One region of the Thalassotalea sp. PS06 genome, then DNA from elsewhere that is predicted to be linked to it. Evidence: riboswitches for the same ligand, from Rfam matches in the RefSeq annotation. Region 1 holds a riboswitch; the other holds the start of a gene.

Evidence for each region. Region 1 has a riboswitch for lysine ahead of lysC (lysine-sensitive aspartokinase 3). Riboswitches for the same ligand answer to the same signal wherever they lie in the genome.
Region 2: it holds a riboswitch for lysine, as region 1 does, so the genes downstream of both, dapA (4-hydroxy-tetrahydrodipicolinate synthase) here and lysC (lysine-sensitive aspartokinase 3) in region 1, are expected to answer to the same signal.

The regions. Positions count from the first base shown of each region.
Region 1 covers NZ_CP041638.1:1,950,302-1,966,399, forward strand. Annotated here, with positions in the region: gene recB (exodeoxyribonuclease V subunit beta) at 1-2,621, opposite strand, end outside; gene recC (exodeoxyribonuclease V subunit gamma) at 2,686-6,189, opposite strand; gene FNC98_RS08700 (DUF4870 domain-containing protein) at 6,612-6,941, opposite strand; gene FNC98_RS08705 (DUF2982 domain-containing protein) at 7,065-7,739, shown strand; gene sbcB (exodeoxyribonuclease I) at 7,808-9,238, shown strand; gene FNC98_RS08715 (DsbA family protein) at 9,371-10,021, opposite strand; gene FNC98_RS08720 (hypothetical protein) at 10,150-10,551, opposite strand; gene FNC98_RS08725 (NAD(P)-dependent oxidoreductase) at 10,603-11,481, opposite strand; gene FNC98_RS08730 (glutathione peroxidase) at 11,559-12,041, shown strand; gene lysC (lysine-sensitive aspartokinase 3) at 12,574-13,917, opposite strand; lysine riboswitch at 14,061-14,232, opposite strand; gene elyC (envelope biogenesis factor ElyC) at 14,482-15,237, shown strand; gene FNC98_RS08745 (efflux RND transporter periplasmic adaptor subunit) at 15,487-16,098, shown strand, end outside.
Region 2 covers NZ_CP041638.1:3,197,974-3,214,071, forward strand. Annotated here, with positions in the region: gene FNC98_RS14095 (efflux RND transporter periplasmic adaptor subunit) at 1-1,153, opposite strand, end outside; gene FNC98_RS14100 (TerB family tellurite resistance protein) at 1,756-2,250, shown strand; gene FNC98_RS14105 (S1 RNA-binding domain-containing protein) at 2,350-3,195, shown strand; gene FNC98_RS14110 (hypothetical protein) at 3,366-3,776, shown strand; gene FNC98_RS14115 (hypothetical protein) at 3,797-4,393, opposite strand; gene FNC98_RS14120 (TonB-dependent receptor) at 4,544-7,036, opposite strand; gene FNC98_RS14125 (hypothetical protein) at 7,169-7,483, opposite strand; gene FNC98_RS14130 (crotonase/enoyl-CoA hydratase family protein) at 7,699-8,541, shown strand; gene FNC98_RS14135 (hypothetical protein) at 8,645-8,971, shown strand; gene FNC98_RS14140 (succinylglutamate desuccinylase/aspartoacylase family protein) at 9,511-10,590, opposite strand; gene dapA (4-hydroxy-tetrahydrodipicolinate synthase) at 10,677-11,600, opposite strand; lysine riboswitch at 11,747-11,941, opposite strand; gene FNC98_RS14150 (methyltransferase) at 12,124-13,152, shown strand; gene arcA (two-component system response regulator ArcA) at 13,522-14,241, shown strand; gene FNC98_RS14160 (Hpt domain-containing protein) at 14,301-14,633, opposite strand; gene folE2 (GTP cyclohydrolase FolE2) at 14,923-15,852, shown strand.

The sequences.
Region 1 (16,098 bases):
GATTTCGCCGAATCTTTGAAATCAGCACTAAACAAATAGCACTGCAATTTTGCCCGGGTCAATGCAACATACAACAAGCGCGTATCTTCAGCATATTGCTCATCGCACATGGCTTTTGCCAATGCTTCATTGGCGCCAAGGGCTATTTCAACATCGCCCTGTTCATTGTGTGCGCTAAGCACTTCCCTGGTGCGAATACCCGCTTTCATTGGATCTTTATGGATACAGGCAAAGGGCACGAACACAATCGGATATTCCAGGCCTTTTGAACCATGCTGGGTGACTACCTGGATCAGATCTGAATCACTTTCCAATCGCAATTCTGTTTCAACCATTTGCGGATTTTGACACAGATAGTCAAAATGGCTTATGAGCTGCAATGGATGACGATGCTGCTGTGATAACCCTTGTAATATTTCAAACAGATGAATGCAGTTTGTCAGCATTCGTTCTCTGCTACCAAACAACTCAGATTGGTACTGTTGCGGAAAATAATCATGCAACAACTTCATTGCCATCGGCATAAAGCCACGTTTTTGCCATGTTTGATGCAGTGCCTGTAAATCCTGAACCAGATTCTCCCAAAGGCGCTCATCTTGCTGCAGCTGTTGCAGTTGATGCGGTGAAAAACCAAAGAATGGTCCTGCTAAGGTTCCATACAGCCTTCTTTCGTCCTCTGGCGTGATTATCGTCTTCAATGCATCAACCAAGGCATTACAGATAGGATGCTGCAACAGGTTCGAACGTTCTGATTTATAAACGGCGTCTAAGTTATTTTCCTGCAATGCTGCAAGTACGTAACTTGCTTGTCCGCCATCGCGCACTAAAATTGCGATATCCGACGGTAGCACCGGCCTGCTCTCGTTCTGGATGCTGTCAACAATCGTACCTTGCAGCAAAAGCTGTGAGATCTGGTTACTGAGCCAGGTACTCATCTTCTGACTAAAATCTTTACCCAACTGACCGCGACTAATATCGGTATCACTATGGTTAAAATGCACTCCTTGCATCGCCGCAGAATCTTTTCCGTTAACAACAAGAACGTCATTATCTGCACCTGGAGCGGCATTAACAGGTTGATAAGCAATGGAATAACCAAAAACATCCCGGCTTTGTGAGGCTAACGCATTACCATAAAAGAACACGTTATAGGCGTGGATCATAGCTGCCGAGGAACGCCAGTTTGTATCCATTATCCAACGATTTGAAACCAGTGATGCAGCCTGTAAGTAGGTAAAGATATCGCCACCTCGAAATCCATAGATTGCCTGCTTTGGATCACCAATTAGATATAATGCGGTCTCTTGTTCTAGGTGTTGTGGCTCGCCGCTAGTGTAGGAGTTAATTTCGAAATTAGGGTTGGAGTTAGTGGCGGAATTAGAGTTGGAATTAGCCTCGGAATCTGTATTGAAATAAAGGCTTGATAAAATATTAAACTGGCCGGCATCGGTATCCTGAAATTCATCAACGAGTGCCGCCGGATACTGCTTTCTAAGTTGTTGTAAGAGAAATTGTCGATGACTTCCGGATAACAACGCATTTTCAAGAGTAGCGATCAAATCATCAAAGCTTAGAACCTGACGATCCGATTTCAGCATTTGCACCTTAACGCGAATATCATCGATATATTGCGCTACGTATGCATAGGCCTGAATTTTCTCCATCGCCTGCGCAAAACCATCAATCACTTTCTTTAATTCATAAAGCGGTGCAAATGCGAATTGCAGTGCCTTTTTATCATCTTGTTTATCTTTTGCTTTCGGTAATCTTCCGGCACCGCAAAATCGAAAATCAATCTCTAAATCAATGGCAAAATCATGAATTTCCTGGCTAGCAACGCCGCTTTTTAAACCTTCCCCTGCAAGTTGTAACACTTGTCTTAGTGTTGAAAACTCAAGCTCACGTTCACCTCTGGCTTTACCGGTTTTGTTATCAATCAAATGCTCAGCAATCAGAGGTTCATTATCGGATAAAGATTGCAGGCATCGGTCAATTAATCGCTGCAAATCGTCAATTTTTGAGTCTAGGGTCTCAACTTTTGGATTTTGTCTGGCACGGCATACGCCAATAAAAGATTGATAAAATGCCTCGGGGGACGGCCAGAACTGGCTTATCAGGGCAAATTCTTGCTGACGTTCTTCTCCAGCCGCTAATCGTCGATATAAGTCCTGGATCGTCTGCAGGTAATATTCCTGATCATCGGTTTCCATAGCAGCATTGAAACTGACGCCACTTGCAAATGCATGTTGTGATAATACCCGTTTACAAAACCCATGAATGGTGAAGATCGCCGCATCATCTAACTGTAATAACGCTAGTTTGAGCGCCAGCTTAGCTTTGTCCGCAGGTATCTTTTGTCCTAATTCATAAAACAAAGGATTGGATACATCCTGCGTCCATTGATCCCAGTGAGTAAATGCCTGGCGCAAAAACTCATCGATACGGCCACGGATCTCCTCCGTCGCCGCTTTGGTAAATGTCATCACCAGAATATTTTCAACGCTTAGTCCCTTTTCGAGTAGCAGGCGAAGATAGATGCGGGTGATATTATAGGTTTTACCGGTTCCAGCACTCGCCTCGATTAAATGGCTGCCGGACAAGGGAATAAATTCAGACTGCAAAGGTGCAAACGTCTGTTGTGGCTCTAGTGAGTGGTTTTGACTGTCAGTTGGAGATTGCACGAATTTATTCCTTCTCTGACGCGGCATCAGCCCCGCTCTGCTGCTCAACGGCTAAATCTACATTGTTAATCGACAAGCGCTCGAAAAACACCTGATACAAGGCTATTAAATCCGGCAATATTTGTTGCAGTTGCGGGCAGGTTTTAAAGAAATACTGTAGATAAGGATCCGTCGCCATACTTTGCCCATACTTTTCCTGATACCAGAGTTTTTCGAAGTCATGCTGATTCATAAAACCAGACTGAAACTTATTGCGATTCCAGAAATGCTTCTTAGCAATTGCCATATTTATCGGTTTAGGGCTTCGTAATACCTGCTGAAAGCCACTCATCAATGCCTGTAACCTTTGTTCGGCGTCTTGCCAATACGTCAGTTGAATTTGTTCAACCTTCATCGTCTTTTCATTGAGATAAAAGCCCTGGGTAATAACATTTGGCTCTGTCGACTGGTTAGCTATACCTGTCTGGTTTTTAGCATAAACACAAGCCAGTACGTGGCCGACATATATTCGACAAAAATCGGCGTCATTGGCGCTAGCGCTTTTGGTATAGGTAATCGAGTAACCCTTGGGGTGCTGCAGCAAAGGAACAGAGCAAGAAACAATTTGTTGCTCATTTTCTTCTGTGGTTACAGCAACTTTGAAGGGTAACTCAATTGCAACGCCATTTACCTGTTGTGCGTCAATAATACCAGCAACATAAGCGGAAAAAGCTTCGACCATTAGACGCCAGCTTTCCAGGGTTGAATTCATTTCATGGTTATCTGGAAAAGCGCCGCTTAACAAGCTAAGGCGTTGTATGTTATCCAGTTTCACAGTGATTTCATCAACAAGTTGGGGATTGTTAGGATCCGCCGATTGCAACATAGTACCGAGAATTTGTTGCTTGTAGTTAAACTTTTCTAATCCGCTTGGCGCGAAAGGTTCAACATCAGACAGAGGCTCTTGTTGATAAGCAAAGGTCAGATTTAATTGTCGAGTTCCGAAGATTTTTGCTGGATGCCGAAGCGCCTGAAGCAAATCTTCATCAGTGATTTCATCACTAGTCTCATCACTGCTCCTATTATTAGCGCCTTGGTTTTCCTGGTGGTGATCTGCCGCTATTTCAATTAATGGCTCATCACTAGCCGTATCAGTTTTGACGTTTGCTGGCGCCAGGTTCAGCCACTTGCCATCAAAACTTGCCCAAGCGTTATCCGGACTATAATTTTCGTTAGCAAAAGACTGCATCGGTAACTGCCTGAGTTGATGTTCCGGCGAGAACCGCCAGCCAAATCCCTGTTCAAGATAGTCCATCAATTCTCGTAATACGATAGAAGGCTGCCTCTCGCCATTGTTTTTTATATCCCGTCCCTGGTAACTGATATACAAATGACTTCGGGCGGAAATTAGCGCTTCTAAAAACAGGTAGCGATCGTCTTTATGTAACGAACGATCACCGAGTCGTCCTGCTGTCATTGCCATTAAATCGAAACCAATCGGTTGTCGTTGGCGTGGAAACTGGCCATCATTCATGCCCAGAATAGCGACCAGTTTGAACGGGATACTGCGCATCGGTAACATCGAACAAAAGGTTATTTGGCCGATCATAAACTGCCGGCCTGGATCGGGCTCGGAGAAATGCGTATTCAAATATTCCCGAACCGGCAACAGGCTTATGGGTGCGTGATAATTGGCCTGCTGGCAATGTTCGTGGAAATCATCAATAGCTTTACGAACAATCGTAAGCCCTAGGTCAGGATCGTTTTCATCTTCATCAAAAAGGCTATCAAGCATTTCAGTCAGCATCTGATGCCATTGTTCGGCGCTTCGTGAGCTATGCAAGTTTTTGTGTAGTATTTGCAACTGTTCGATGAACTGTAGAAATTTACCTAACAACTCACTATTGTCACCCTCTACCCAAGGTAGATAGAGGTTGTCTCCTTCAAGCGTTAGCTGATCGCTGTAGGCAAAACCGCGGATCAAACGCGTTAAACCTAGCTGCCAGGTAAACTGGTCACTCGCCTCTTCAATACCTATTTGCCGACTTTTATGTTCTGCATCTAATCCCCAATGTATATTGGCCTGTTGCAACCAAAAGCTAATTAATTCGATGTCAGCATCATTAAAGTTAAAACGCTTTTGTACCGGCTTTAACTGCAGGTAGGCAATCAATCGGGAAACTTCAAAACGACTATCTGGTAAATTAAGCAGTTCATTAAAACCATTAACCAACGGTTCGCTGTCTTTACTGATACGATCGGCTATGGAACAAGGCAAAGGTGGAATATTTTCTCCGATATCTTCCCAGCCTCGGACAAATACCGCATCAATATATGGTGCATAATCCTCAACCTGAGGGCACATAACCAATACATCTTTCGGGGTTAATGTCGGGTCATTATTAAATTGATGCAAAAGATAATCATGCAGGCCCTGCACTTCCCGAAGCGCACTATGCGCACTGGTAACAACAATACTGTCATCAACCAGCGGTTGTTGTTCGCCAGTTGCAAATACCCCACGTCTGTCTTCAAGACTCAAGATGTCATGCTGAAGCTGAGTTAACACACTTGATGTTTGTAACTGAGATTCTGCTAATCGCTCGTATACCGGGATTTCAATATGCTCAAACTGCTGCAATTGCGACAACAAGTCTTTTCCTTGTTGTCCGAGATTGGCCAGTAATGGGTTTACCTCGTTGCTGATATCATCAACGTTTGGCCAGCCCGACAATAATTGTTGAAAGTCCTGTTTCGCCTGAGATTTCTCCGATTTGATATCGCCCCAATATTCAATACAAGGGTTTAATTGATAGAAGTGAATATCAATATGCTCACCCAGAGCGGCTAAAAACTCCATCCACAACGGAGCTATGGCATTTAGTCCAAATAATGAAATACGTTGCGGCAAATGCTCGGCTTTATCGGCCAGGTTGTCTATCGCCTGCTTAATTAACTGCTGTGGATCGTACGGAATGTGTTGATGCAGTTGTTGCCATATCAGAGCAAGCCATCTTTCTGTTTCTCTACCAGCTCCTTCTTCAATGTCTACGCGCTCGCCTACACACCAACTATGGATCCAATCGGGCCGATAAATTAAGTACTGCTCGTACAAATCGGCAATCTTTCTGGCCAGTTGATAACGTCGCAGATCCTTTTGATGCGCAGATTCACCATTCCAATAAGTGGTTAGTGGTTGACAGTTTTCATCCTGAGTAATCGTGTCGCTCTGCAATAACAATTCGATACGCCACGCCAATACATCCCGAGAATACGGCGATTGCTCTGGTAAATTATCGATGCAAAGGGTGCGTAAAGATTTCCAGAAAAATTGCGCTGGCAATGAAAATCGGGTGTTCATACTGACCCGGTTCGCGCTTGCCTGTTGCATATTCAGCCAATGCTGCATGCCTTGGTTCTGAACCAATACAAGTTCTTCAACAAGTGGAGGTAAAGGCGATATCTGCTGTACTTTTGCAAATAACAGCAGTAAGTCTTCCATTCGATTGGCAGGATAAAGATATAACAAAGCTAATCCGTCAGAAATGTACCAAAAATCTAGTGATTAGATTTAATCACAAAGACGGGGGTAATACCAATCCCACTAAGTTTGTACACAACTCAGAGTTAGGGCCGAGGTTCAGTTACAACATAGATTTTATTGATATAGTCATTCTATATTAATGAAATATAGGGCAGTAAATGGGCCTCTCACTAACTCCCTTCGGGTGAGTTTTAAAGGCGTTTATCCTGCGTTACTGATTTTGACAATGGAATAACCATTCTCTGCAATCAAAGCCTTGTCTAAAAGCCTTTAAATTCTCACTGAGTGAGCAATAATTTAATGGGATTGGTATGGTCAAAAGCGAAAACAAGGCGTTGAAGAATTATTGTACACAGTAATGCCACTAAAGCAGAGCCCTGCTCTTTTGTATCTGATGCAAACTGGTATTAGATCATATGCCTTAATGTTTGCTGGTAAAAATTGCCGACAACGGGTAGAGGCTTCGCTTCACCTTCACAGGCCTGAATTAATCCAACTACCCATAAAACCAGTAATGGAAAGACAAGGGCCCAGCCAATCAACGGAATAAAGCTTAATACAACACCGGTTAAAAATAACCCTAAGGATTGGCGAAGATGGAATGCAGCGAGGCGTGTCGGTTTTTGTCCAAACATGATTAACGCAATAATCCATCCAATCAAGGTAAAATAAGCAATGATTGCCACGTTTTTACCGTGTTTGCTGATAGGTTTTTGTTGAATCATCTGGTTTGACACATCACATCCTGCTAAATAGAAACTAAACTGGGGGTGTTGATCTTTTGCGATAAAAAAGATCTGAGACTCTATTAACTATGGAAAATTCCAGCCAATTTTCAAGGCGATTTGTCTACTGTTTTTATGAAAAATGCAACAAACATCAGTAACAAGAACATTCGTGCGATAAATAAGCGCAACGGATTGTTTTTGACCCTGTTAGGGACAGTTTTATTGTTAATTATGCTGTTAATCGGTCAATACTGGTGGCAAAGCCTGAAAATCCAAATGATCTTTTTATATATGGCCAGTTTTGTGGTGTTTTTTATTGGTATTCTCAAACTGAGAGAACCGGATTACAGTTATCAGTTAGACAGCAAAGGCCTGACCCACACTCACCGCTGTGGCCGTTGGCAAATCGATTGGCGTAACATTCAACGTGTAGGCGCGGTAAAGCCAGATATGTCCACAATGGATAAAAGATTGAGTTACACGGGGATAAAACTCAAAGATATCCGCCCTCTGGCTGAAACCATCTCTCCCCGTCTGGCGAATCGTTTGTTACATGAGCAAAAACCGCTGCTTATTGTGGCGCTAAAACACGACCAATTGAACATGAAACAGGCAATCATCGATTTTGAACCTTTCAAACTCGACGGTAAGATTTACAAAGGACCACTTGCAGCATTTTTGCATCGCACTCAGGCACTGGATAAAGCCTACGGCTTCCACCTGTTTTTGGCCGACGATACCCTCGACCGCCACCCGGATGAGTTTATTGAACTATTAAAACGCCACATCGAAAAGTATTCACCTTAAAGCCATAGCGCAGACCGCTTTTCAGATGTTATCATCAGCCCCATAAAACAATAATTGACCTGAGTTAAATGCAAGCCAATCAACCTACTATTCTCTGGCACGATTACGAGACCTGGGGCGTTTCCCCTAAATTTGATCGCCCGTCTCAATTTGCGGCCATTCGTACCGATTTAGATTTGAATATCATTGGCGAGCCCGAGGTCTTTTACTGTCAGCCTCCACAGGATTATTTACCGCATCCAGGTGCTGCTTTAGTTACCGGTATCACCCCACAAAAAGCACAACGGGAAGGTTTACCTGAGGCAGAATTTGCCCGTCGTATTCAGTCATTGTTTACGGTGCCAAATACAACTGTGGCCGGCTATAACTCAATACGATTCGATGATGAAGTTTCCCGTTATCTGTTTTACCGAAACTTTTATGACCCTTATGCTCGTGAGTGGCAAAACGGTAATAGCCGTTGGGACATCATCGATATGGTGCGTTTGTGTTACGCATTGCGTCCTGATGGCATTAACTGGCCCCGTAATGAAAACGGCAGTGTGAGTTTTCGACTAGAACTATTAACCGCAGCAAATGGCATTAGCCATGAAGCGGCGCATGATGCGATGAGTGACGTCTACGCCACAATTGCCATGGCAAAACTGATTAAAGAAAAGCATTCAAAGCTTTATGAGTTTATCTTCAACCTTCGTAATAAGCGTGAAGTGCAAAAGCTACTGGAAGTATTTGAAATGACGCCTATCGTCCACACGTCTTCAAAGATTTCATCGGATCAGGGCTGTACCAGCTGGTTTGCTCCGGTTGAGTATCATCCGAGCAACAAAAATGCCGTGATTGCTGTCGACCTGGGCTTTGACGCGACACCAATATTAGAGCTCGATAGTGAACAGTTAAAGCAACGCTTATATACCAAACGCAGCGAGCTAGCCGACGATGAATTACCAGTTGGTATCAAACTTATCCATATCAACAAATGTCCGGTTGTGGCTCCGGCTAAAACCTTGACTGAAGCTGATGCCGAGCGTCTCGGTATTGATAGAGAAAACTGTTTAAAGAACTGGCGTGCGCTTAAACAGCAAGCGGCACAGGTCCGCGAAAAGCTTTCCGAAGTATTTAACGAAAGTTATGAAAATAAAGTAGAAGATGCAGATGTAGCTTTGTATTCGGGCAGTTTCTTCAGCGACAGCGATAAAGCGCAGATGCAGCTAATCCATGAAATGCCAGTAGAACAACTAGCCACATATCCTTTCAAATTTCAGGATCCTAGATTAGCTACCCTGTTATTTAGATATCGGGCTCGCAATTACCTTCATACCCTAACGGCCGATGAGCAAAGGCAATGGCAACAATATTGTCAGAATAAACTGGCTAATGGTGAGAACGGTCTGAGCTATGACGAGTATATGTTGGCGATTGAAAACCTGGCTCATGAGCACGAACAAAATACTCAAAAAATGAGTATCCTCAAGGCCTTGTATCAATACGTGGCAAGTTAACGTTTATTTTGTACAGGAGGAGAATGAGCTTGAAGCATTCTCCTTTGCCGCCTTACAGTCCGTTATTCTCTTAACTTATGCAAGAGAATTGCGACTATCCCCTCTCCTTCATTAGCCGTGTTGCTTTATTTCTTAACACCAACTGGCCTGGGCAGATTTGTCCTGAAGCAGCTCTTCGATATTAGCGCGAATAATGCCATAACCAACATTACCAAAAAGAATTTGCCGACCTGAATTCATCACCATTGACGGGCTACCTTTAATTTTCAGGCTTTCACTTTTTTTGCGATCGGACATCAATTTTGCCAAGGCATTGCCGGAATCAATTTCCTGGCTAATTGCCTTGTCATCAAGATTTAGATCGTTAATTAATGCCATCAGTACATCTGATTGGCTGATATCCTTTGCTTCGACAAAAAACGCTTCCCGAACCTTAGTTAGCCAACGTATTTCTGCAGGAGCACCATGAACCAGGCTGATCGCCTTGGCATATAAATGGGCTGGCGCCGAAGAGCTGGGTTTACATGTATTCCAGACAGAGTCATTGATCGTTAAATCAAATTGCGCAGCAGACTCTATAACATGTGCCCGAAATCCGGTATAACCGCCCTTTTGTTGCCACTGAAGTTGCATTTTTTCTGCAACGGCCCCAAAAACATCAACGTAATGATGATGCAGCTCAATGTTGTCACCGTAGTCTTTGACAAGTTCAGCAATTCTCCGTTCATTGATATAAGCCCAAACACATAAAACATCCGTAAAATAATCAACTTGAATGGTCATAATTTTCGTTAGTTACAGGGTGATTTGTTAAGTGTAATGTCTTTTGGAAATATCGCGGGCTTATGCTTAAATCGCGGATACAAAAAAGCCCGGAAAACCGGGCTTAGCAATCATGTTTAGCGGTTATATTATGAACCGCTAGCCATCTGTTGATATTCAACGTAAGCAGGAATTGCGATCGCAGCAAAAATACCCAAGCCGAACACCCCTAAGATCAGCACTAATGCCCAAACAGACCAACGCTTTTGCACGCTTTGGAAATGCTCTACACTGTCCCAGCGTTTATTTTCCCAGGCCCATTGGCGCCCCTTGATACCAAGAATGATAGCCATAATAAAGCCGATATAAGGGATAAGCGCAATCAAGCCTATCCAGGTACGATTACCCAGCGCCCAAATCCAGCTTAAGAAAAATGCGCCCCAACTCCAGCCTTTAATGCCTTCTGGTAGTTGATCGACTTTGCCCATACCTGAGTTATTTTCCAGTTTTACGGCGACATCGGATTCCGGTGCAGTATATAGTTCAGTCACTATGTTACTCCTTTTTTATTATTGAACTTCCTGAATAAATGCTGGGTTATATTACCCTTTCTTTTGTAATAATGCGATTAAGCTGCTGGTGTCCCAGCGGTTACCGCCAAGTTCCTGAACTTGTTCATAAAATCCATCCACCATGGTTGTCATTGGCAGGTCTGCCTGATGTTTTTTCGCTTCTTCAAACGCAATGGCTAGATCCTTGCGCATCCAATCGACGGCAAAGCCAAATTCAAACTCACCTTTCACCATAGTCGCTGAGCGATTTTCCATCTGCCAGGAACCTGCTGCACCTTTGGATATGGTTTCCACAAGTTTATCGGTATCTAATCCAGCACGGCTTGCAAAGTTAAGGGCTTCAGATAATCCCTGAACTACGCCGGCAATGCAGATTTGATTTGCCATTTTTGCTTTCTGGCCATCCCCCACAGGACCCATTAACTGGCTAAAGCGAGCATAGGCATCCATGATTGGCTGAACGTTTTTGAAAACCTGTTCGTCACCGCCGCACATAATGGTGAGCACACCGTTTTCAGCGCCAGCCTGGCCACCAGATACTGGCGCGTCAATAAAGTCGTTACCTTGCTGCTCACAGGAGGCTGCTAACTGCTTTGCTAACTCTGCCGAAGCCGTGGTATGGTCAACTAAAATCGCTGCAGATTTTAACCCGGCTAAAACACCGTTTTCGCCTTCGCAAACCTGTAATACATCTTGATCGTTACCAACGCAAACAAATACCACATCGCAACCTGTTGCGGCTTCTTTTGGCGTCGAATACGCGGTGCCTTGGTATTCTTTAGCCCACTGCTCTGCTTTTGCAGCAGTTCTGTTATAAACATTGACGTCAAAACCAGCCTTCGACAAATGACCAGCCATGGGATAACCCATTACCCCTAAACCAATAAATGCAACCTTAACTTTAGCCATGGCAACTACCACTTCTTTTTACTTCAGTGAAAAAAGTGATAGTGTAATGAAAAGAAACGCCTATTAAAAGGAATGCTATGTCAGCAATTTATGATTATTCGGTTACCAATAACAAAGGTGAAACCGTGCCAATGCTTAACTATCAGAACAAAGTGCTTTTGATAGTTAATACCGCCAGTGCCTGTGGCTTTACGCCTCAGTATGCCGGCTTACAGGATCTTTATGAAAAATATAAGGATCAGGGTTTTGAAGTGTTGGCCTTTCCCTGTAACCAATTCGGTAAGCAGGAATCCGGAAGTAATGAGGAAATCAAAGGTTTTTGTGATTTGAACTTTAATATCAGCTTTGATTTATTCTCAAAGATTGACGTTAATGGTGACAATGCCGATCCGCTTTTTACCTATCTTAAAAACGAAGCCAAAGGCCTGTTAGGTTCAAAGCGAATCAAATGGAACTTTACCAAATTTTTGATTAATAAAGACGGTGAAGTATTAAAACGCTATGGCAGCATGGTGAAGCCTGAACAAATCCAAGGCGATATTGAAAGCGCATTAGCATAAGCGAATTCTCCTATACCAAAACAAAAAGGGAAGCTTAGTCGGCTTCCCTTTTTCTGTTTGGGGCCTAGATTTCCAGTCGTAGCTGGAAATGACGCTTCGGTAGACTCCACCGAAAATTGCTCCATGCATTTTCGGCATACAGACCATCCCTGGCCAAAACCGAAAATTGCTCCATGCATTTTCGGCATACAGACCATCCCTGGCCAAAACCGAATATTGCTCCTCGATAACTGCTCCTGCGTTATTCTACCTGCGTACATCCATGTCCTTGTGCATTTTCGGCATATAGACCATCCCTGGCCAAAACCCAAAATACGACGCAATGGAGTATTTTCTCCAACATCAAAACACTCGTGTTTTGACTCCACCTTTAAAACGCTGTTTGTTTTAACTCCACCCTCAAGGCGCCGTTTGCCGTGACTCCACCATTAAAACGTTGTTCGTTTTAACTCCACCCTCGAAGTGCAGTTTACTTCGACTCCACCATCAAGACGTATTCTGTCTTGACTCCTTCTTTTTCGTTTAACCTAATTTAAACGAAAAAGTTATCATGCAACGTCTGTACAACCTGCTCCCCTTCCTGCTCAGGTACCAGAAAACATAAGTTATTATCACTGGCGCCGTGACAAATCATTCGCACATTTGCCTCAGGAATGGCGTCAAACACTTGCGTACCAACCCCCTGGCTACGCAATAATCCGTTACCGATAACGGCAACCAATGACAAGTTGTTCTCAACCTGCACTTCACAAAGCTGTTCTAACTCTTCTACCACTTTTTCTGTAATAACTGCTTGAGTTGAACCCGGAGGATTATCAAAGGTTAATGCAACACTGATTTCTGACGTGGTGATCAAATCGACACTTAGCTCATGACTGGCAAGGATTGCGAATACCTTGGCCAGAAAACCACTGGCATGTAACATCGCCGGGCTTTTCACCGTCACTAAGGTTTGCTGGCGACGCAGGGCAATCGAGCGATAGGTAGGTTTTGAAGAAACCGTTTCCATAATCCGCGTACCGCCGACATCCGGCTCGCGGCTTGAGCCAACAAAAACTGGGATAGAGCTGCGGATTGCCGGGATCAAGGTTGCTGGATGCAGTATTTTAGCACCAAAGGTGGCCATCTCTGCGGCTTCACCAAAACTGATTTCATCAATGGCATGGGCACTTTTAGCAATACGCGGATCGGTAGTAAAGATACCGACAACATCCGTCCATATTTGCAAGTCATCGGCGTTTATCGCTTCAGCTAGCAGTGCCGCGCTGTAATCGGAACCACCGCGGCCTAGCGTTGTAGTACTGCCTAACCCGTCACGGCCAATAAAGCCTTGGGTTACCGTAACCACATCTTGTAATTGCGGGCTCAATAACTGCTGGCAGTTCATCTTTAATGCCTGGGTATCGACCACGGCCTTACCGAATAAACTGTTGGTTGTCATCACATCGCGAACATCAAAGTATGCACCCTGGCATTCTAGCTGACGCAATACCCGAGCAAACAAACGCGAGCTCATCTGTTCACCACAGGATAAAATCGCATCGGCAGTTTTTGCCGTCTGTAAGGTATTTTGCTCGGCTACCAATTGCGTTAACTGCGCAAGAATTTCGTTAACTTCTTGGTTCGCTTCGTCTTTATCAAATAGGCATTCAGTAATGGCATATTGAATCGTTGCGATTTCATCGATAATCGCCTGTTGTTCAACACCGGATAACGACTGCTGAGACAAGGTTACCAAATGATTGGTAACACCGGCACTGGCCGATACCACAACAACACGAATGTCGGCGCGATTTTTTATGATATTGGCACAACGGACCATGGCATCGAAATTAGCGACACTGGTACCACCGAATTTGGCCACAGTTAACATGATGGCCTCCTGTTTTGCAGTTGATACAGCGAAAACGGCAAAGCCTTAATAGTATGGTTGTTCACGGAAAATCTCCCTAAATAGCTAATTACAGCAAGGAAGAGCACGACTGAGCAGAGAAACGAACGTAGAAAAGAGTTTAACTATCAGCCAGAAGCCCTCCACCACTAATGGTGACAGTTGCAAGGATTCAACCTTAACACCCGAACAAGCTGGAACCATATCTTCACTTGTCCTCGGCATTAGACCCCCTCAGTAATCGTCTGCGGATATGGTTCCTCAGATCACCTACCTGGTTAATGCACCTCTTCTGGTTGTTCATGACCGCAGAACTGGCTGCGTCATAAATAACGCGCCTATTAAAACCGATATCGATTTTGATTGCAATAGACAGATAGACGTCTAAATGAAAATAATTGAATTGTTGCTCTAATCGATGACAAAACCCAATCTCCTTGCGATTAAATGGCAAAAATCCCAGCTATTACATATAGTTTAGTGAGTCATTAGTGCGCAAATGACAATGCCGTATGGCAACCCTTCGTTGGTATTTTGGAATGGAATGTTATGGATTTCTTCATATTAAAAAAAATCATTGGCAGTTTATTAATGCCCCTGCCCATCGTTATCATCTTGCTCGCTCTGGGGATCATTCTATTTAATCGAAAGCCTAAGCTGGCGAAAGGCTTCATTGTTGCAGGTACCTTGTTGTTAGCCATCATTTCATTTATGCCTATCGCCGATAAATTGATTGTCCAGTATGAACAGGAATTTCCGGTTTTTCATAATCAGTATGGTGAAGTCGAATACGTCGTCGTACTTGGCTGCGGCCATACGTCTGATGCCCGCCTTAATCCTTCACAGGAATTAAAAAACTGCGCCTTACAACGATTGACGGAAGGTATGCGCATTCTTCGAGAGCAACCCCAGGCAAAATTAATCACAACCGGTTTTAATCCTTACGATAATGTCTCTAATGCCACTAAACTCAAACAGGCCGCTGTAGAGCTTGGTTTAACACCAGATCAGATAATTACCGTATCTAAACCCCGGGATACCGCCGACGAAGCCATGATGGTAGCTCCCATCGTGAAAGACAGTAAATTCGTATTGGTAACCAATGCCAACCATATGCCTCGCGCCATCCAGTATTTCATCGCTGAAGGTCTTGATCCTATCCCGGCTCCCACAGGCTTTCTGGTTAAAGACCCAGAAGGCACCAGTGTCTGGTTTAACTTTATTCCGGATGCCGCGAACATTTCTAAAACCGAACGCGCCTGGCATGAGACGTTAGGCAGAATATGGCAATGGCTCCGCAGTTAAGTGCTGAAAGCTGACATCTAAAACCACATTGAATAGCAAACGAGCACTATTAGCAAAAATCACTAATTGTTAGCAAATATCACAATATTTACATTTATTATAAAACTGTAATAACACCACAAACCTCCACAACCCCTATTAAATAAGGCTTTTAAAAACTGGCACGCATGGTGCTATCTAACTCATGTAATTCGCGCTAGTGAGTATTTTGCTCACTGGCTTCCAATAATTTATGAAATAGATTGCAACATGGATAGAAAAATAGAACGTAAAACCTTTCCTTGGAAGAACGCTGCATTAGTGATCCTGGCGATTGCCGCTGTCACTATCGTTGGTCGCCTTTACTCCGCACAACAAGATGGCAAAGCTCTGGCGGTAAGCCCGCAAAATCTCACCATATCTACCGTCAAGAACGGTACTTTCGAAGACTACATTCCGGTTCGAAGCAAAGTCACCCCGCTTCGCACCGTTTACCTTGATGCGATTGAAGGTGGCCGAGTTGAACAGGTGTTGATTGAAGATGGCACCATCGTAGAACCTGGTCAGCCAATTGTTAAGTTAAGCAATACGCAGCTGCAACTGGATGTTATGCGCAATGAAGCGGCGGTAACTGAGCAGCTAAACAACATGCGTAGCATCGAGCTTTCATTAGAGCAGAACAAACTGAGCCACAAACGCAATCTCATTGAAATCGATTATCAGATCAAACGCCTGACTCGTCAGGTTGAAAGAGAGCGCGTGGTTTATCAACAAGGCAGTATTTCCGATAGCGCCCTGAAAGAGAATGAAGATCTGCTCGAATATTATCGGCAACGTAAAGTTGTAACGCTTGAGAGTCAGAAAACCGATACGCGATTGCAG
Region 2 (16,098 bases), 1.2 Mb from region 1:
CAGTTTCGCTCTCTAGTGGCTGGGAAGGTTCATCGGATAATAAGGCTAACTTCATGCCCGGAAGCGGGTAATCCATCGCCGACGTAATTATGCGATCGCCATTGTGTAGGCCTTGATTGACAACAACTGATTTTCCTTGTTGACGCATAATTTTGATAGCACGATATTCGAGCTCATCATTATTGTTCATTATCGCGATTTTTTTATCCTGTACCAGGTGGCGCGGTATGATTGCCGCATCACTAATTTTAATGCCTTCAATGGTGGCATTAAGATACGTGCCAAATTTGAGCGGTGTCTTGTCTTCCTTTAAGCCATAAGGGTCGTTCACCTCGACGACCAAATACGACATACGAGACTGATTATCGATAACACCTTCTGAACGAACTATCGTGCCTTGCCAGCTTGAGTCTTTCCCAACTTGATCTGACATCAAATTTACTGTGCTACCAACGCCCTGTTCATTGAGAAAACGTAATTGGTTGTTAGCCACAGGAAGCCGTATCTCACCGGTATCTACCGACATGATGGTCCCCATTGGGTTACCCATACCAACAACTGCACCAAGCCCAACCGTACGATCAGAAATCAAGGCATGATAAGGGGCAATAATCTTCGTGCGATCAAGATTACGACGAGCACGTTTAACCGCAGCTTCCGCGGCTTTTACTCGTGCCATCTCCTGAGCCAACTGAGGTTTACGTAAGCTCAATTCTGTAGGCGAAGTATCTTTAATACGCTGCCATTCGCGCTCGGCAACTTTACCCTGTGCTTTTTCCAGCTCCAGAGCCGCCTGCGCTGAGGCTAAGTTAGCTTCTGCATCCACTAATGCGGCTTCGTAGTCACTTGGGTCGATTTGCGCCAGTAACTGGCCTTTTTCAACAAATCCACCGCGCACGAAAGTATCGGATAGTTCAACTATCTGGCCACTCACCTGAGCGATAAGCTGGGTTTCATATTTAGGCAACATGACGCCATATGAAGAAACATCTAAAGACAGAGAGCCAAGTGTCACATCCTTGACGGCGACAATAGGAACCACCTCTTCCTGTGGTTTCTCTTCCGGTGGCTCACGCATACTGGAAAGCCCCATCAATGAGCCAACCCCAGCGACAATGATCACAATTGGAAGCATAATTCTTTTGATTTTCACGATAAAACCTCGGTATTCGGGCAATTTTCTGCGCACTATGTTACTTATTTGTAGTCAAATGTAACCGACAATTGTGTAAACACTTGTAACAAGTCATTACAGTTTGTGTGGAAATTAGGTAACAAGCTGGTTTTAAAGGGAAAACAATAAACAATTAAATTGTATTAAGATTTCATATTGAACGTTAAAATTCGCTCAATTTTGGAAAAAAGCCGATTAAAATCGTTTATCAGCCAAGTTCGATAAATTTCTCAATCAAACTCATGATAATCCCAATATCTTTCAATTGCCCCCGAGGAAATTGATTTCCTGTTCCGGTAATACCAATCCCACTAAGTTTGTGCACAACTCAGAGTTAGGGCCGAGGTTCATTTGCAACATAGATTTTATTGATATAGTCATTCTATATTGATGAAATATAGGGCAGTAAATGGGCCTCTCACTAACTCCCTACGGGTGAGTTTTATAGGCGTTTATCCCGCGTTACTGATTTTGGCTAATTTTGAGTTAATGGAATAACCATTCTCTGCAATCAAAGCCTTGTCTAAAAGCCTTTAAATTCTCACTGAGTGAGCAATAATTTAATGGGATTGGTATAAAAAGTGCTAGATTTAACTTATTCGGATCTATTTTGCGCAATATGGGGAATCATGCTTACTCGGGTACGTGTATTTTTAAAAAGTCTTAATCAGGACAGTGTCGTTAATCAGGTACTTTCTCTGGAAGTCGCGACAGCAGTACTGCTGTTCGAAGTCATCCGTGCCGATGAAGAGTATACCGATGAAGAAAAGAAATACTGCCAGAAAATGCTAATGGCACAATTTGGCCTGGGGCGTGATGAAGTTGATGCCATTCTTGCCGCTGCAGAAGATGAAGCTTTTCACGCCACTGACTACTATCGCTATACCAGTTTGGTGAACAAACATTTTACCCTGGGGCAACGCATCGAAATTGTCGAAAAGCTTTGGCAACTGGCCTACAGTGACGGCAAATTGGATGCCATTGAAGAACATACTATTCGCAAAATTGCCGATTTATTGCATTTAAACCATCAGGAATACATTCAAACTAAGCTTACAGTGCAAAATGCTAGCTAGGTGCTAGCAATGTTTTTATGGTTCTTTGGTAGGCACGCTGTGTTATGGCTGCTAAAATGTGCGCCTTTAAACCTATCCTATATCCTCTGAGTACTAAACATGGCTGAAGTCGGCAAAATTAACACCCTGAGAATCATTAAACTCACTGAAATTGGCGCCTATCTCGACGGCGCTGAAACCGGGGAGATCCTGTTACCGACTCGCTACCTTACTGAATCTGCACAAGAAGGTCAGGATTTACAGGTATTTATTTATTACGACTCTAAAGACCGTTTAGTGGCAACCACAGAAATGCCTAAGGCCCAGCTTGAAGACTTTGCCTATTTAAAAGTGGTTCAGGTTAACAAGATGGGGGCGTTTCTCGATTGGGGATTACCAAAAGATTTGCTGGTTCCTTACAACCAGCAAAAAACTCGCATGGTTGTCGGTAAATCTTATCTGGTGAAAATCTATCGCGATCATTACACTGACCGCATTGCCGCTTCCAGTAAGCTGGATAAATTTCTCGATATCTGGCCCGCGCAATATGAAATCGGTGAACAAGTTGATTTGATCATTGCCACCAAAACCGATCTCGGTTTTAAAGCGATAGTCAACAACCGGCATTGGGGTTTGTTGTACGACAATGAAGTCTTTCAGCATTTACGCACGGGTCAGAAAATTAAAGGCTACATTAAAAACGTGCGAAGCGACGGCGCTATCGATTTGATTTTAACCCGCGGTGGTATCGCCAAAGTCAATGATTTCGCCCCGGCATTAATCGCGTATTTAAAAGCGCACAAAGGCTACTGCAACCTTCATGACAAAAGCAGTCCTGAAGAGATTAAACGGGCATTTGGTGTCAGTAAAAAAACGTTTAAATCGACCTTAGGAAACTTACTCAAACATAAAAAAGTAGAGTTACTCGAACAAGGATTTCGCCTAACCGATAAAGGCAATAAGTAAGGATATAACCGGCACCAAGGCCTTGCTATTTTCAAGGCCTTATTTGAGACATTAGGCCCGATATTGGCGCCAACATTTACCCCCCATCAATAGAGTTTGTGCTTAAGTCAGACATACACAAATCGCTCTTCTATACTAAAAAGACCTAATAACATTAATCAGGTCCAGACATGAAAAAACTTATTCTTGGTTTCAGTGTGTTACTGCTCAGTGCCGGTTGTCAGTCAACCGCTGATCAGACTCGTGAAAAAATGCGTTCCAAGGGCTACAGTAATAGCTACGCTGATGGGTTTGCCGACGGTTGTGAAAGCGGCAAGCAAGCAGGTGGCAGCTACTTCGACGAATTTCAAAAAGACATCAATCGATTCAATGCAGAGCAGGAATATGCGCAAGGTTGGTCTGACGCGTTTCGCCAATGTGAATTAAAAGAAGAAGCTGAATTGCGTCAACAACGGATGGCGATTGAATGGCAAAATATGGAAGACAGCCACAAAGACAATATTGAACATGAAGCTCTAAAAGGGCTGGAAAACGTGGATACCAGTGAGCTGAAAAGCCTCGAGAAAAATGATCCCAATTAACCCCCCTTTTGTTTAAACCGTTAGCTTGTGCTCCGCACGTTTAATACCTTAACGTATTTAACTCCTATAATTATATTTAGTAGATAAACTACGATGACTAATGGCATTACGTAGTAGACATCTTCGAAAGTGAGCAACCTGAAAAAGACTCCGATCATAACCAGGCTTAGGATTGATGTCGTGATAAAACCGACATATTTCAGCCATCCCGAATATTGGCTAACAATCAGACCAATTCCAAGCACCCACAGTAAATTAGCGACGCTAAATATCCACAGAGCTATCTGAAAAAGCGTATTATACCCTTCCTGAGTTCTCGCTTCGGGATACCCGGCCAGCATCACCCCATACATAACAATATAAATGACATGAGCAATTGCTACTAAGTACCAAGAACTATTCTCTTTTGCAAAATGAAAAGACGACCAGGCTAAGGCAATTGCTGCTGTGAGCTCAAATCTCCAAATAGTCGCAACGAAATTCCAGTTTGACATCAATGCTTCCAATCGAATATCCCAATCTAGGGAGGTTGCATTTGCTTCTTCATAAGGGATTAACATCAAGACCACCATCAAAATTGATCCGAGTATAAAAGTGTAGCCAGCTGCCTTATCCATTTTAATTCTTCCCTAAGCATTAGTGTGGTTAATAAATACCTTAGCCTCTTCAATTAGTTATCGCAATTCAATATAGAGATACTCAATTTCTTTATAACTATAAAACAACAAAGGCACCCAGAGGTGCCTTTGAAAAGAGAGGTTTAGAGGTTAAAAGCGCGCTCTTACCCCTAATGTGATACCACGGCCAGGGAGTGGTGCAATGTCTTTTAAGAAGGATGAATGCACTCGAGCTTCGGTATCAAACACATTGTCGACCTTCAAAAACAGCACCGTATCATCACCAATACCATCTAAGTAATAGTTTGCATGCAAATCTACCATGGTATAACTATCGGTTTCGGTCTCAAGTGAGGCAAGCTGATCCTGCTCAAAATAATGGGTTACGTTCACACCGGTTTCAAAATTGCTCGCCTGATATTGTAAACCACCACCGATACGCATTGGAGGAATACGGGGCAGATTACCACCATCAGCAAGCTTGGCGCGAATATAGTCGGTAAAGACGTTCACTTTTAACGGTTCACTGACCTGATAAACCATTTCCGCTTCGAAACCATACATATCCACGTCGTCCTGACGGTATACAAAGATAGGCAGGCCTTCTTCGTCATGGTCGTGCTCTTCCATTTCCGCTTCTGCGTGCTCTTCTGATTCATGTTCCTCATGCTCTTCGTGGCCATGGTCATGAATACCACTATCTTCAAACAGCAAGCCTGTATCCTGTTGATAATAGAAATCTTCAGAATGGTTGTAAAATACGCTTGCAACAAAACCGAAATCGCCCGAGAACTTGCGCCAGGTTAAGTCAAGATTGTAAGAGGTTTCAACATTTACATCCTGATCGGACAATTCAATATGATAGCCGTCAGCTTCTTCGTGTAATTCATAAAGCGCACCTAACTCAAAGCTGTTGGTGCCGATGTGTGGGCCGTTAGAAAATAGCTCTGCGGCTGAAGGTGCACGTTGTGAAAATGCAAATGAAAGGCCCAGGTTATAACCTGGCTGGTAATCCCATACCAAGCCAACCGAAGCACTAATCGGCATGAAATCTTGCTTGGCAAGTTCAAACTCCTCGTGCTCTTCATGCTCAGAGAGCCCTTCCATCTCATGCTCGTGTTCGACATGCTCGTCATGGCCGTGGACAGGCTCAAGCGTTACATGTTCAATACGAGCTCCCAACTGCAATAAAACATCACCAAAGTGTTTTTCTTCTAACCAGGCAAATGCCAGAGTGTCGGTTTTTGATGGTGGTGTGAATGCTTCTGCACCCAATGCCTCAAAATCTGATTGCTTATAATGCAACGTCCAGGCACCTTTAAAACCGTTGTACTCCCGGTGATATAAATCGACTTTAGCTTCCCAAAGTTGGTTTTTAAAAGTTGTACCGACTTCACCGTCCTCTATTTCCTGATGCTGATAATCCGTGTAAGAGACTTTTGAAGCAACACGGTTAAGGAAATTATCGTCAAAACGAAGGTCACTTAGCATCTGGAAGCGATCCTGAGTTAAATCACCAAATACCGATTCCTCTTCGTGCTCTTCATGACCTGCTTCCATGCCCACCTCTTCTTCATGCTCTGCATGTTCTTCGTGACCATGGGAATGCCCCGGGATGCCATAGATGCGGTCGGTACGACCGTATGAAAAGCCAACAAAACCATTATCGAGAAGATAGCTTGCACCTAAAGTGAAACCTTTGGCATCGTTGGAGCTATTTGTAAGACGACCACTTTCTTCATGTTCTTCATGACCTTCTTCAGCGTGTTCTTCATGCTCGTCATGTTCAAGCTCTGCCGGACCCGGAATTTTATAGTCATTTGCTTCACGCCAGAAACCATCGAAGTGAATCGCAAAAGAATCAGTACCAGTGTTGATATCAATCGTCGCTAAATCTTCGTCGGCAACCGTATTGTGCTGCAAAGAGAAACCGACGCTCTGTTCTAACTGAGTTGGAACACGCTGATCTACTACGTTGACAACACCGCCGATAGCACCACTGCCATAAAATAAGGTCGCTGGGCCTCGTAACACTTCTATTTGCGTAGCGGTTGTTGTTTCTGTTGAAACAATATGGTCAGGTCCAACACGTGATGCATCGCCTGCATCGAGACCGTTTTGGGTAATCAATACTCTTGGACCATCGAGACCACGAATGATTGGGCTACTGGAAACCGGTCCAAAGTATGTAGAGTGAACACCCACCTCATATTTCAGAGTTTCACCCAAAGTAGACGCCTGCTTTAGTCGCAATTCGTCAGCACTCAACACGTTAACAGGTAAAGCTGACTCGATAGTTGATGTGTGTAATGGTGTCGCATAAACATCTACAACATCCATTACAGAAGGAGTCAAAGTAACGACAACATTGCCAACGTCACTATCGCCAACATTAATGCTTTGATTTTTATGGACAAAATATGGAGCTTCCACATGCAACTCTGCGGCACCGTCGGCTACATCATTGAGACTGAACATCCCATTAGCGTCGGTAACAACGCGGTTTTGTCGAATACTGACTTCCGCATTTGCAATACCATTGCCCGTGCTATCTACAACTTTACCTGAAATTGTTGCAGCCCATGCCGGAGTAGCAACTGACAAGGCCAACGCTGTGGCCGTATATAAGCGATTTAAACGCATAATAAATCCTGAAATAGAAAAATGAGGTCTTAGGTATCGTCAGCGATCATCGACTGCAGAAAACCTGCAGCAATTAGCACAATTAACTTTTATTGTTTGAGACAAAATTATGACGAACCCGATTAACGATAATCAGGATTGAGCTGGGGGACCCCGACAGGTACCAGTACGGCAAATAGCAGAATTGTAGAAGGTTTGATGCACAGCAATCAGTTGTGGCGTTATCGCGGTGCCCGTTTGCTCGAGGCGCGGATTGCCAGGCTCGTCATCGTCCATCGCGAACTGCCAGCATATATGACAGTGCATGTGATTAGACTGAGCATCATGGCTGGCCTGATGCTGGGTAATAAACAATAAAGCAAATAAAAACAAACCAATAAGCACATAGCCCTTACCCTTATGAGTAGAGGCTTGTAAATTGAATTTTTGCGTTATTATCGCAGTCACGTTTATCTCGTTTTGATAGCTGGCACTTGATTTATCGCCCCTTTGAGGCACCTAGAAAACAGCTTAATACATATTCGTGTTACATTATCACACTTATTTGCGGTTAATAACAAGCCCAAGCCAGATATTTGCTAAAGTTTTCCTGCCTATACTCATCGGTCCAGTCGTGATAGGTTTATTTTAATTACGAAATACTTCCAGTTAGCAGGTTAATTATGAGCGCAACGGAAAATATAGACCAAATCAAAAGTAATCTTAGATCGCCGGTAGATCTAACCATTAAAGATGATATTGCCTATGTCACCCTCAATCGTCCGGAAAAGTTGAATGCCCTGGATTTAGCGACGTTTAAATCATTGGCAGGTATTGCTCGAACGTTGCGAAAAGATCGCTTCATTCGTGGTGTTATCCTGCAAGGTGTTGGTCAGGACTTTTGCAGTGGCCTTGATGTGAAGTCGATGATGAAAGACAAAAGCGCGATGGTGACTCTGCTTAAAAAACTATTACCCGGTTCTTCGAATCTCGCCCAACAGGTCAGCAGTAATTGGCGAAAAGTGCCGGTACCGGTAATTGCCGTTATCCAAGGCCGTTGTTGGGGCGGTGGTTTGCAAATTGCACTCGGCGCCGATTTTCGCTTTGTTACCCCGGACGCCACTCTGGCAGTGATGGAAAGCAAATGGGGATTGATCCCTGATATGGCCGGCAATATGGTGCTTCGAGAAATCCTTCCAAAAGATCAGGCCTTACGCCTGGCGCTAACCGCGGATCCAATTTCTGCCGATGAAGCGATGAAGATGAACCTGGTTACGCAAGTATCTGAAGATCCTTTGCAGGATGCAGAAGTGTTGCTCGCTGAGCTAAAAGCCAAGTCTCCGGATGCGTTGGGGGCGATAAAACGTCTTTATACCCGCAACTGGCAAAGCCCTGACAGGAAAATGCTGATGATGGAAACCTGGTATCAAATTAAAATTATCTTAGGTGAAAATCAGCGCCGCGCGGTAAAACAGCAACTGGATCCTGAAAATGCTAAGCCATACTTTCCCAGAGGCCGCTGGTAACCTACGAAAAATCATTCCTTCACTTGGCATCTAATTCACTGTAAAAGCCTGTGTTTTCTAACTGCTATAGTTAGATGTACGTTAAACAGACGGGCTTTTAATTGTGACCCAAGCGAATGCATCAGCTCCTGATTTTCATCATAAAAACCCTACCCATAAAGAAACCCTGTTAAAGTTTCTGGCGCTTGTTGCCCTCTTAGTCGGGTATTTCATTTACATGAGTATGAAATACGATGCTTCCACCGGATTTGGCCTGGCAATTTTAAGCTGGAGTTTTTTCGTATTATGTACCCCAGTCGCCGATGGTGGCTTCATTCTTGCCTTTCCGATACGGTTATTAAAATGGCAACCACTCAGGTGGTCATATGGTTTGTGGCAATCGCCATTAATCTTTACTTTTTATCGTTTAATGCCAAAACCTACGAGCTGACCTTTTTAACCAACCTGCTCAAGCAAATCCTGACCCAGCCTTACCCGTACTGGAGTATATAAATAATCAGTGCGATGGGAACATTCCTGTCGATTTACTTTGGTGATGAAATGATGGATGTTATACCAATCCCATTAAGTTTGTGCACAACTCAGAGTTAGGGCCGAGGTTCATTTACAACATAGATTTTATTGATATAGTCATTCTATATTAATGAAATATAGGGCAGTAAATGGGCCTCTCACTAACTCCCTACGGGTGAGTTTTAAAGGCATTTATCCTACGTTACTGATTTTGACAATGGAATAACCATTCTCTGCAATCAAAGCCTTGTCTAAAAGCCTTTAAATTCTCACTGAGTGAGCAATAATTTAATGGGATTGGTATTACCCATCATCACCAGCGAGAAAAACATCACCAACACGGTATAAAATACCGCATCATTTTAATTCTTGGACTCGGCGTCCTGACGGTTTTCGCTTACTACCAACTGCTCAGCACGTTAAACATCCAGATGCCTGAGAGTTAGGTTCAGGAATTTATAGTTCGAAGTAGTTGCTAAACAGCTTATAAAGTTCGGTGCCCTGATTTACGCTTGCCGAAGCAAAGTGCAAAATCGGGATCACGGTTTGATCCAGTGTTAGGTAATGTAAAGGATCGGAATCTGCTTCACTATAATTGTCCATTCTTAAGATACGCGCCAGCGGCTGACCTGCGGGAAGTGGCTCGCCAAATTCTGCCAGATAATCCACCATGCCGCCCATCGGTGAGTAAAACACCTTGTAGTCTTTAAGCATGCACCCGTAGCGCACCATGGCGTCTGGAGCAAAACCATTCGCAGCAATTGCACCTTTGGCCTGTAAATAGCCCAGAATACTTTTCGCATCCACCAAGGCTTCATCTAAGTCGATCAGCTCCTGTGAGCCAAGCTCAACAGTAAAGCTTTCTTTATTGAAATCCAGCTTTCGACCAATCGCCTGATAGGCTTGGGTTAAATCCCACCACGGGCAAAACGTCGCTTCATCAAGGGCGCCGGCAAAATCATTGGGGATTAATATGGTGTGTGGAATATTAAAATAACTGGCGCTATTTTTTGCGTATTCCGGGCAATATAAATGTTTCGAAGAGATAGGACCGGTATGCAGGTCGAGAACTAAATCCGCCTGCAATGCCATGCGTTGCAGTTGATAAGCAATTCTTCGTCCGGTTGTTAACCCAAAAATATTGTGGTCTAACTGCTCATCAATGTCATCTAGCATCCAGCGCCGAAATTCGCTTCGAATAGTATCGACATCGGTATCCGGATATTGCTCTACAAACTGCTTAGCAAGTTCGTCATTGAAGTGATACATCCGATTCCAGTTAACACCGGTAATCGGGTCAAAGCGCCCAAGGGTGTACTCGCCATTTTTATGATTGCAGCCAACCGGGTTGGCATAGGGAACCAGTGTGATGTCACCGAGCAGGGTTTGCTTTTGTAATAGCTCGAGCAGCTGATAAATAACCGCATTTCCCTGAACTTCAGCGCCGTGAATATTGGCTTGGATATAAACACTCGGGCCTGTGCCCCGACCTTTTATCCGATATACAGGAACGGTCAGCTCTACGCCGCTGGCCATTTCACCGACATTTAAGATTTGTTTTTCTACCACGATGAAGAGAGTCTTTATTTAGATTGAATAGGGAAGAGAGGCCTTAACTAATATCAGGAAATATCAGCTAAGGCGGCTTGTTTTCGCTGCGCAGCATACCAATTACATACGCTCTTATCGGCATCAACAATACCTTGATGTTCGGTTAGCTCCAGATGCGTCAACGGCGCGCGTAGCATTGGCGAGGCAATCATATCGCGAAGATGCATCAAGACCTTGACCGGAATTGGGTTGGCAGCACTGAATAACGCATTCGTGGCGTTATACCAGACTGGGAACAAGGATTGGTTGTCACCGGCAACAGACTTTTTCACATACAGGTTTGTCTCTTGCGGCCACACGTTTGAACAAACCGATACCAGACCGACAGCCCCTGCTGCGGCAAGATAAGGCATTAGTGCATCTTCACCACTATACATGGCAAGGTTAGGCGCGACTTGCCGATACGCTAAAAACTGATGAATATCGCCACTGGCTTCTTTCATTGCCCATAAATTCTTGTGTTCCGCCAGATTAGCAACGGTCTGCTCAGGAATATTTACACCACTTCTGGAAGGCACATTGTAAATCATGCAAGGATGAGCCGCAGCATCCAGTAAATTTTTAAACCAGTGGGTCTGACCGGCCACACCCGGTTTTGCGTAAAATGGTGTGCCTAACAAGTAGGCGTGAATATCAAGACGATTGCAGTGCTTGATCCAATTCAGTTGCGCTGGCAAATCGGCGCCACCGACAGCAACCATCAGAGGCACGCCAGGTTGCAGTTTGCAGACAAAATCTACGATAGTAAGTTGATCTTCCGGAGCAATAGCCAGACCTTCCCCGGTGCTGCCGAGCAACAGGATGCCGTTACCAGCTTTTGCCTGCTGACGCACTAAATTGGTCAGGCTGTCAAAATCAATTGCTCCCAGCTCATCAAAAGGCGTGACAAGTGCAGTCCATGTCGAGTAGTCAGCCAAATTAAAATTGTTGGTCATAATAAACTCTTATAATGCTTCCTGGTTTCAAACGTTTTTACACGCTCGGTACATTACTGACCGCAAAAGTTTACGACGGTGCAGTCAGCAAGTCTAAATTCAATCAAAGGGAAGCTCTGGGTGTTTGCATGACAAAGGGTCACGCAAAGACCAGAAGCTCTCCACCATTTCAGGTGACAGCTGCCAGGATTCAGCCTGGTCAGCCGGTAGCATGATCATCAAAAATCACTTCAACGTACGTTGCAAGTATTGCCACCTCGGCGTTAATCCCCCTCATCACCCTTCGTCGGAGTTTGATCTCCTCCGGATAATTACCTGGTTAACGCTCCTCTTCTGGCCCTCTGTAAGAAGGGCGAATACACATCTAAGTGTATATAAGGGCTATTAAAGCACTAGATAGGTAACAATTCAACCGTTAAAGCCCCGAAAATACAGCCATATAACCGACATATTTGCTCTAAACTCTTTACTCTGCACAGCAAACTAAAGAAAATACCCGGCATATTCATTCAGGACATTCGGCATGGCTTTATCTAACCCTTCACAATTACTGTTGCGAAATGACGATTTGCTAGAGGCAAATTCACCATTATTGGTTAATTGCCCGGATCCTGAATTTTGCCGGGAACTACAGGCAATAAACCCCGATGCCAGCATAAGTGCTTATAACGTCAATTTTGCCGAGCACCGGAAATTATCGAAAGTGGCAAACATCCACGCCCATTTCTCCGAGTACTATCAGCGCGAAACCAAGCACGATTTGATCATCTTATATTTTCCAAAGTCCAAACATGAGTTTCAGTATTTACTGAACATGCTAGCCCCAGTGTTGCATAAAGATGGCTTAGTGTTAGTAGTTGGCGATAATAAAGGTGGGGTGAAGTCGTCACAAAAACTTGCCAGCAATATTACCCAGGCATATCAAAAGCTCGACTCTGCCAGACATTGCAGTCTGTTCTCATTTACCTTTCAGGATGATATCCCCGCATTTAATATCAAATCCTGGGTTGAATCATTTACCATTGAAAGCGGCGGTAAATCGCTAACCATTTGCCACTTGCCAGGGGTATTTAGCCGCGGTGAACTGGATAAAGGTACTGCTTTACTGCTGAACAACCTACCTCACGATATAAAAGGTAAGGTGTTGGATTTCGGGTGTGGCGCTGGTGTGATTGGCGCTGTTATTAAAAAGCGCTTTAAGCACACAGAAATTGATATGCTTGATGTCAATGCCATGGCCATTGCCAGTGCCAGGTTAACCCTCGATGCAAACAACCTCAGCGGCAACGTATTTGCTTCCGATGGTTTATCGAACGTATCTGGGAAATATCAATATGTGGTTTCTAACCCACCATTTCACCAAGGTATCAAAACCCACTATACGACCACGGAAACATTCCTCACTGACGTCCGTCGCTTTATGACGGTTAATGGGCAATTGACGATAGTGGCAAATAGTTTCTTAAAGTACGCGCCAATATTAAAACAACATTTTTCAAAATATGAGCTTATTGCCAATGCACAGGGCTTTAGCATCCATTATTGTAAATGATCAAAATCAACCGGAAAAAGTGCTAATTTTTGGCGGGTAAAAGTGTTCAAAAGTAGCGTTTCACGGCTCTAGTTACACTTAGTTTCAATTTGATTAACTCACTTTTAACATCTTGTTTTCTTTAATCACTACATATCATTAACCTAATCAGTGAGTTATCACTACATAGGTGACAAACATGTTGCTTTTTTGGTGTACATTTTTACAACAATTTCACCATTGTCACCGCGCTTCAATCCGATATCATACACCCAACGAATTAGCAGCCACGCCAAAACCAAAGGCTCAGCGGGAAAATGCGCTAATAAATGGATAAACATCTGGGCTGGCGTGGCTCAACCCTATTACACATTGTTAGAGGTGGAAATGATTAAAGAAGCCAACATTTTAATTATTGAAGATGAAGACGTGACTCGGTTGAGTCTACAAAACTTGTTTGAAGGTGAAGGTTACCGAACCCACCTCGCCACCAATGGTGAAGAGATCCTATCGGTGATCGAGTCACACAACATCGACCTGGTGTTAATGGATATTAATCTTCCAGGTAAAAACGGTTTGATTCTGGCGCGTGAAGTATTGCAGAGACATCAGATTGGTTTGATGTTTGTTACCAGTCGTGACAGTGAAGTAGATAAAGTTTTAGGTCTTGAGATCGGTGCCGATGATTACATCACTAAACCGTTCAACCCGCGTGAATTAACTATTCGCGTGCGCAATCTACTTAATCGCTTAAGCCGTAGTGAAAATCATACAACGACAGCTCAAGAAGATACTTCAGTCATTCAGTTCGATAACTGGAAGCTGGATCCGAACTCGCGTCAGATGATTTCTCCACGAGGTGAGAAAATTGCTATCCCTCGTGGTGAGTACCGGGCATTGCGCCTGTTAATGGAAAATCGTGGCAAGATCGTTTCCCGCCAGGAGTTGATCCGTCGTATGACTGGTCGCGAGCTACGCGAGAACGACCGTACCGTTGACGTAACCATTCGACGCCTGCGTAAGCATTTTGAAAGTGATGAGCAGAGCCCGGAATTTATCAACACCATTCACGGTGAAGGTTATCGCTTTGTCGGTAACTTAGACAGCTAAATAAATAGCTGCAAGAAATTAGAAAGGGTCTGGGGAGACTTACTGGAGTAGCGGCAGATTTAATTCAGCCACTGCTCCAGTGCCTTTAAGGCCTGGTCATTTTTAACGATTAAATTCATTAGCTGTTCTTGCAGTTCCTCAAAGTCAGCTTGCGAATACTCCAAATCACTGGAGAGTTGATATACTTCCTTAAGGCCAGTATTTCCTGAGGCAGATTTGAGTATATGGCAGTTCTCCTGCCATTGGGTGTAGCTCTGCAGCTCAATCGCCTGCTCCAGCTTTTGAAAATATTTTACTGCCTGTTCTTTATAGAGATCGACATTTTGCATGAAAGCTTCATGCCCAAGGACATCACGATACTGACTAATTAAGGTTTTATCTAATATGTCCATAGCATTGGAATTTTGTGACTTACTAGTAAAAATCTAGCAGTTATCTGGAAAGAGGCGAGGACTTTATTCATTTCCTTGGCACGGAACGGTCAGTTTTACAGTTTTTAACCAAGCGAAACGCCCGGAAATATTGATTTTAATCGACATATGATCCAGAATACCCGACCTTTTTACTAGGGCATATAATGTAATTACAGATTAAATGCCTTAAAGAATAATCAAGCCTTTGATTGCAGAAATTTTTTGCACTGGAAAGGCACCAAAACTGATGACAATACGCGGAGAAGTAATGCCAACATCAATGCCTGATATCGCCAACCACACTAAGGCCCAAACCGAGGGTACGCTGGATCGTGTTGGTATGGGGAATATTGAAATGCCAATCATGCTGGCTGCAAAAGACGAAGCAGAACGCATGATATCGGCTCACATTGACGCATTTGTTAATTTAAAAGAACCAAAAGCGAAAGGCATTCATATGTCTCGCCTTTACTTGTTATTGGATGAACTTGCCAGTAACAACACCTTAAACTATCAGTCTTTGGTTACTTTGCTGGATGAATTTATTAGCTCTCATCACGATTTAAGTGATACCGCTTTAGTTAAATTCCAGTTTGATTACCCAATGCGCCGCGAAGCACTTATCAGTGGTAAGTTGGGCTGGCGCGTATATCCAGTAACCATTACCGGCAAACTGGAACAGGGTCGCTTTGATATTGAATTAGGCGTTGATATCGCTTATTCATCTACCTGTCCATGCTCTGCAGCATTAGCTCGCCAGTTGATCCAAAAATCTTTCACTGAATCCTTTGCCGATCAAGACCAGGTTGCTGCGGAAGACGTTCATCAATGGCTTGGTACCACTCAGGGTATTGTTGCCACACCTCACAGTCAGCGCTCAATTGCAGAGATCAAAGTGAAGCTGAACAGTCAGGTAAACAATTTCCCAATCACCGATATCGTTGATACCGTGGAAAATGCGCTGCAAACACCAGTGCAGGCGGCTGTTAAACGTGAAGATGAGCAGGAATTTGCCCGCTTGAATGGTCAGAACCTAATGTTCTGTGAAGATGCTGCCCGTCGCGTACAACACGTAATGAATCAAGTCAGTGGTTATGACGATTATTGGGTGAAGATTAATCACCTGGAATCGCTACATGCCCATGATGCTGTTGCCGTTACCACCAAAGGTATCGAGGGCGGTTACCAGCCGGAATGATCAAACCGGTTTGATCAACAATTCAATAAGAGGTTGCTTCGGCAGCCTCTTTTTTTTGCAAAGTTTTTTGTCAGTTGAAAATTGTTAAGTAGGCGACAGAAAACGTCGCTCCGTGTGAGGTAAGCTTCGCTGAGGAAGGCGGGCGGTTTTGGCCAGGGATTGGCCTATATGCCGAAAATGCACAAGGACATGGATGTGCGCAGGTAGAATAACGCACTAATACGAGGATTTATGTAGGTAGAATAA